Regions from separate parts of the Streptomyces sp. OZ13 genome, predicted to be linked through region 2. Evidence: riboswitches for the same ligand, from Rfam matches in the RefSeq annotation. Region 2 holds a riboswitch; the other holds the start of a gene.
What was found. Region 2 has a riboswitch for cyclic di-AMP ahead of ACTMTU_RS32400 (transglycosylase family protein). Riboswitches for the same ligand answer to the same signal wherever they lie in the genome.

Region 1 (3,317 bases), on a different contig from region 2:
AACCTGCGGACCTGGGACTCCGGCGGACGGATCACCATCACGCCCATGGTGAAGGGGCTCGAGGAGACGGCCGTCAACGACCTGGTGAGCCCGCCGTCGGGCGCGCCGCTGCTGAGCGCCCTCGGTGACATCGGCGGCTTCCGGCACACCGACCTCGGCGCCGTGCCGCCTCTGATGTTCACCTCCCCGAACCTCTCGTCGACCACGAGCCTGGACTTCGCGGAGGCGGCGCCCGCCACGGTCGTACGGGTCGGAAACGCCGACGCCGCCCCGCACATCGGCTTCTCCACGGACAACGGGGCCAACTGGTTCCAGGCCTCGCAGCCTGCCGGCGTGACGGGCGGAGGAACGGTCGCCGCCGCCGCGGACGGCAGCGGCTTCGTCTGGAGCCCGGACGGCACCGGCGTGCACCACACCACCGGGTACGGCAGCTCGTGGAAGGCGTCCACCGGGATCCCCGCCGGCGCGACGGTGGAGTCGGACCGTAAGAACCCGAAGAAGTTCTACGGGTACAAGGCCGGCACCTTCTACGTGTCGCAGGACGGCGGCGCCACGTTCACCGCGAGGGCGTCGAGCGGTCTGCCGCAGGAGGGCAACGTCCGCTTCAAGGCCGTGCCCGGCGTGGAGGGCGACGTGTGGCTCGCGGGCGGCACGGCCTCAGGGACGTACGGACTGTGGCACTCGACCGACTCGGGCGTGACCTTCCGGAAGGTCGAGGGGGTCGAGCAGGCGGACGCCGTGGGCTTCGGCAAGGCGGCTCCCGGCGCCTCGTACCAGACGATCTTCGTCAGCGCGAAGATCGGCGGGGTGCGCGGCATCTTCCGGTCCACGAACGGCGGCGCCGACTGGACGCGGATCAACGACGACGCGCACCAGTGGGGCTGGACCGGCGCCTCGATCACCGGCGACCCGCGGGTCTACGGGCGGGTGTACGTGTCGACCAACGGGCGCGGCATCCAGTACGGCGAGTCGTCGGACGGTGGCGGCACCGACCCCGGTCCGGGGCCCGACCCCGACCCGGACCCGCCGGGGGACGCGCGATGCTCGGTCGCCTACAAGATCACCAACCAGTGGTCCGGCGGCTTCCAGGCCGATGTCACGCTGACCAATTCGGGCAGCGCCGCCCTGGACGGCTGGCAGCTGCGGTGGAGCTTCCCCGACGGGCAGACGGTCGGCCAGATGTGGAACGCCGCCCACCGCCAGAGCGGCGCCGAGGTGACGGCCGAGAACGTCTCCTGGAACGGCAAGGTGGCCGCGGGCGCGTCGGTGTCCTTCGGATTCACCGGCAGCTGGTCGGGCCGCAACACCGCACCGGCCGCCTTCACCTCGGGCGGTGAGACCTGCACCACAGGGGGCTGAGGACGCGAGGCCCGGGTCCCGGTCGGCGGATGTGGCGGCCGGGACCCGTGGCCGATCGGCCCCTTCTGGAGGGCACGTTCGGCACCGGATGTCCTATATGGCTTGTTTTACCGTCTTGCTCGTTAAGTCTAATTGGGCCTTGTTGTTGTGAGTTGGCGTTCTTGTAGGGCTATGGCGGTCAGGATGGTTGCACAGGGAGCCCGTGATGTCGGTCACCCGGCCGGTCACCGTGGCGAGGATGCCGGAAGAGGTGCTTCCCTTTCCCGGTAAGGGCTTTGAGTTCTTTGACGCGGAACTGACAAATTGAAAATCCGCGCGAGGAAGCCCCATTCGGATTGTGATGTGGAATTCGGCACTTGTTTCCCGGGGACGCTCTCGCTTACGGTCACCGTCAATCCGGGTGGACCGCCGAATCCTGCCGCCGTCCGGAATCCGCAACCGCACTCACTTCACGTACGGCAGGAGCGGGGGAACCAGGTAAGTCGCCGTACCGGAATCCGGAACGGCTCGGGGTTAAGCCGCATTCACCTGCGGCCGGGCATCTCCAGCCCGAACCCGACAGCTCACCTCGCAGGCGACGGAGAGGAATTCGCCATGCCCGCAAAGGGTAAGCACCGTCGTCCCAAGTCCCGTTCGCTGACCCGTGGATTCGTCGCAGCCGGCACGGGCGGCGCCGCGCTCGCCCTGCCGCTCATCGGCGGCACCGCTGCTCAGGCGGCACCCGCGGCGGCCCCCGCCGTGGTGGAGCGGACCGTCGCTCCCGCCACGACCTTCGCCGCGGCCGCGCAGGCCGTCGCGCAGAAGGCCGGCACCGTCACGTATTCCGTGGTCGCCGGTGACTCGCTTTACAAGATCGCCGAAGAGCATTCTCTGAACGGCGGCTGGAAGCAGCTCTACAAGGACAACCGGAAGGCCGTCGGAGCGGACCCGGCGCTGATTCACCCCGGTCTCCAGCTGACGATCGGCGCCAAGGCCGAGGCCGAGGCCGAGCCGAAGGCGAAGCCGCAGGCCAAGGAGAAGGCCGCTCCGAAGGCCACGGAAGAGGCCGAGACGTCCGAGCGCGCCGCCGACACCGCCCGCGCGGACCGCTCCGAGCGCACGAGCGCCCCGGCGGTCCAGGCCGCCGCGGCCCCCGCGAAGCCGGCCTACGCCAACAACCTCGACGGCTGGATCCGCGAGTCGCTGGACATCATGGCCCAGCACGGCATCCCGGGAAGCTACGAAGGCATCCACCGCAACATCATGCGTGAGTCCTCCGGCAACCCGCTGGCCATCAACAACTGGGACATCAACGCCGTCAACGGCACGCCCTCCAAGGGCCTGCTCCAGGTCATCCAGCCCACCTTCGACGCCTACCACGTCGAGGGCACGTCCTTCGACCTGTACGACCCGGTCGCCAACATCACCGCCGCGTGCAACTACGCCGCCGACCGGTACGGCTCGATCGACAACGTGAACGGCCCCTACTGACGGGACCCGCGCGGCGGCCGACCGGCCGACCAGACCTGACGGGCCGGTGCCCGGGACGCCCCACGGCGTTCCGGGCACCGGCCCGTGGCCGTGTCCGGAACCGGCCGCACGTGCCGCACGTGCCGCACGAAACGAGCGTGCCCCGCACGTGCCGCAGCGCCGCGCGTGCCGCCCGAGACGGCGTGCCCGCCCGCACGTGCCTTGTACGCGCCCCGCACGTGGCCCTTGCCCGTGGTCCTGTTCGCCGGTGAGATGAGGGTGCCGGGCGGCAGGGAGGAGCCCGCGCGGCACCGGGAGGCCGACGCGAGCGGCACCGGCGGGAAGCGACCGGGCTCGGACGGGAAGCGACCGGCCTGCTCCCCCGGAACCGTGGACACGGCCGCCGGGCGCCCGGCTCGAGCGGCTCTCGAGCGGCTCCCGAGGTGCCGTGTGCCACCGTGGAGGCGACGGCTCCGGCGGACGATGGCGCGTTGATGTGTCCGCGCCGA
Region 2 (3,317 bases):
GGCGCTCCGGGTTGGTGACGAACAGGTCGTCGCCGACGAGCTGCACCTTGGCGCCGAGCTTCTCGGTGATGGCCTGCCAGCCGGCCCAGTCGTCCTCGAACAGCGGGTCCTCGATGGAGACCAGCGGGTAGGAGTCGACGAGCTCCGCGTAGTACTCGGTCATCTCGGCGGCCGAGCGGGACTTGCCCTCGAACTCGTACGAGCCGTCCTTGTAGAACTCGGACGCGGCGACGTCGAGCGCGAGCGCGATGTCCTTGCCCGGGGCGTAACCGGCCTCCTTGATGGCCTCGAGGATGAGGTCCAGGGCGGCGCGGTTGGAGTCGAGGTTCGGCGCGAAGCCGCCCTCGTCGCCGAGACCGGTGGACAGGCCCTTCTGCTTCAGGACCTTCTTGAGGGTGTGGTAGACCTCGGTGCCCCAGCGAAGGGCCTCGGAGAAGGACTCGGCGCCGATCGGCGCGATCATGAACTCCTGGATGTCCACGTTGGAGTCGGCGTGCGAGCCGCCGTTCAGGATGTTCATCATCGGAACGGGCAGCAGGTGCGCGTTCGGGCCGCCCAGGTAGCGGAAGAGCGGCAGGTCCGAGGCCTCGGAGGCGGCGTGCGCCACGGCGAGGGAGACGCCGAGGATGGCGTTGGCGCCGAGGGAGGACTTGTCCGGGGTGGCGTCCAGGTCGAACATCGCCTGGTCGATCAGCCGCTGCTCGGTGGCGTCGTAACCGACGAGCTCCGGGCCGATCTGCTCGATGACGGCGAGGACGGCCTTCTCGACACCCTTGCCCTGGTAGCGGTTCTGGTCACCGTCGCGAAGCTCGAGAGCCTCGAACGCACCGGTGGAGGCGCCGGACGGAACTGCAGCACGACCCGTGCTGCCGTCGTCGAGGCCAACCTCGACCTCGACCGTGGGGTTACCTCGGGAGTCCAGGATTTCCCGGGCTACGACGACGTCGATGGACGGCACGAGCATCTCCTTCTGGGATGTGACGCGAGAAAAAGTGCAGAGGTCTGCTTGGCCTTGCGGCAAGAGCCTAACCGCCTCGGGGGCAAAGGCCGGCCGATGCCCGCCCCCTGGGACGAAAAAGGGCATCAAGACCCTTGGGACGGGGCAAACAGGGCGGTATCTACCTGTGGGTAACCGGCATTCGGGCCCTGGCCCTCGACGGACCGAACCCCGGCCCGGCGCGTTCGGGGGAAGGTGCGCCGGACCGGGGTGCTCGGATCCCGTTCGGAAGACGGGTGGCCTCCCACGACCGCCGGACCGTGGGAGGAAGGGGTGGGTCAGCTCAGGTGGAGCTGCTGACCCGGGTGGATCACGTCGGCGTCCTCGACAATGTCCTTGTTCAGCTCGAAGAGCTTCTCCCAGCCGCCCTTGACCTTCTCGGCCTCGGCGATGGTGCTCAGGGTGTCGCCGGCCTTGACCTTGTACTCGCCGTCGCCCTTCTTGAAGGACTTGGCCTCGGCAGCGGCGTTCTTCGCCGGGGCCTCGGCGCGCTCGGAGCGCGTGGTGGGGGCCTCGGCGCGCTCCTGGGCCGGCTCGGTGGGCTCGGCCTCGGCGGAGCCGGCGTCGTTGGCAGCGTTGGACAGGCCGACGCCACAGCTCGGCCAGGCGCCCTTGCCCTGGCCGGCCAGGACCTTCTCGGCTATCTCGATCTGCTGGGACTTGGACGCCTGGTCGGCGGTCGCGGCGTACGCGGTGCCGCCGTACGCGGCCCAAGTCGAGGTGGAGAACTGCAGGCCGCCGTAGTAGCCGTTGCCGGTGTTGATGGACCAGTCGCCGCCGGACTCGCACTGGGCGACGGCGTCCCACTCGGCCGTGGTGGCGGCGGAGGCGGTGCCCGCACCGAGCAGCGGCGCGGCGACGGCCGCACCGGTGATGCCGACGAAGGCGGCGATACGGGTCGTCCTGGAAGCGCGGCGGTGCTTGGCGTTGCCGGAAGAACGCAGCATGGAGCTATCTCCTCACCGACGCCTGCGAGGTGAGCTGTCGGGTTCGGGCCTGTGAGTTGCCCGGCCGCACGTCACTGACGCGCGGTCTTCACCCCCAGCCGGTTCCGTTCCGCCGGTCTCCACGGTCCGGCCGACCTCGACGTACGGTCGGCCTCTCGCGATCTCGGCTCACGGGCCCGGCACTTACCTGGGTCCCCCGCTCCTGCCTTCGGCGCTCTGAGCGACGACTGTTCCCCCCGACCGACGGCAGGATTCGGCGTATCGGTCGACGGTGCCCGCGATGGCGAACGGTTCAGACGGTAGACACACGACTCCCCGATGTTCAAAGTCGAACATCGGGGAGAAATCGCCCGAACCGGCCACCTATGAGTGTCCGTTTTCGCAGGTGAGGGGCGGAGTGGGCGAATTCGCAGGGGGATTTGCCGCAGTTGCAGCAAAGAGACCCTTGTCTCACTCGCACACAACGGACATAAGCCCGCGAAACGCTACGCGAACTAGACCCGGTTCAGGCCGAGATCGAGGCTCTGACCGGGCAGGATGAGGTCCGGGTCGGCCCCGACGGTCTCCTCGTTCGCCTCGTAGAGCGCCGGCCAACCGCCGGGCACGTCCTTCTCGGCGGCGATGTCGCACAGGTTGTCGCCGGGCTGAACCGTGTAGGCGTCGGGGCGGGTTGCCTCGTCGACACCATTACGACCTGAACTTTCACCACGTGAGGCATGACGGCCACTTTCGCGACCCTCTTCCGCATTGCCCGTTTCCGCCTCGTCGTCGGCGGGAGCGCCGCGGTGCTTGCCGCCGCCGCTCGTCGCCTCGTCGGAGGGAGCAGCGTCCGTGACGCCGTCGGACGCGTCGGGAGCATCCGGAGCCGTGGTGGTCCCGTCCGTGGAGTCCGGCGCGTCACCGGCGTCACGGGACGGCGCGGACGCGTCCGCGCCGTCCGGCGCTCCGGTCCCGCCCGGACCGCCGGAAGAGTCCTCGAGGGTCCCGCTGTCCGTGGCGTCGGCCGGCGTGTCCGTGCCGGAGGCGTCCTCGGACGGCTCAGCGGCCGGCGCTTCGCTCTGCTGCGGCAGCGGCAGGATGCCGGGATCGACGCCGGTGTCCGTGCCGTCGTCGACGAGCCCCGCGAGCGGCCCGCACGCGGGCCACGCCTGCGGGCCCTCGGCGGCGAGCACCTTCTCTGCGACCGCTATCTGCTGCGAGCGGCTGGCGAGGTCGGCGCTCGGCGCGTACGCGGTGCCGCCGTACGCGGCCCAGACCTCCTCGGAGAACTGGAGTCCGCCGTAGAAGCCGTTGCCGAAGTCGGCGCTCCAGGCGCCGCCGCTCTCGCACTCCGCGACGCGATCCCACGTGCTCGCGTCCGCGGCCGAGGCCGA

Region 1: linked by a shared signal. The riboswitch ahead of ACTMTU_RS19510 (transglycosylase SLT domain-containing protein) and the one ahead of ACTMTU_RS32400 (transglycosylase family protein) in region 2 are both predicted to bind cyclic di-AMP.

Annotation. Positions count from the first base shown of each region.
Region 1 covers NZ_JBQHCZ010000008.1:55,176-58,492, forward strand. The annotation lists gene ACTMTU_RS19505 (cellulose binding domain-containing protein) at 1-1,359, shown strand, start outside; cyclic di-AMP (ydaO/yuaA leader) riboswitch at 1,791-1,951, shown strand; gene ACTMTU_RS19510 (transglycosylase SLT domain-containing protein) at 1,954-2,829, shown strand.
Region 2 covers NZ_JBQHCZ010000021.1:34,624-37,940, reverse strand. The annotation lists gene eno (phosphopyruvate hydratase) at 1-964, opposite strand, end outside; gene ACTMTU_RS32400 (transglycosylase family protein) at 1,276-1,944, opposite strand; cyclic di-AMP (ydaO/yuaA leader) riboswitch at 1,949-2,086, opposite strand; gene ACTMTU_RS32395 (transglycosylase family protein) at 2,439-3,317, opposite strand, start outside.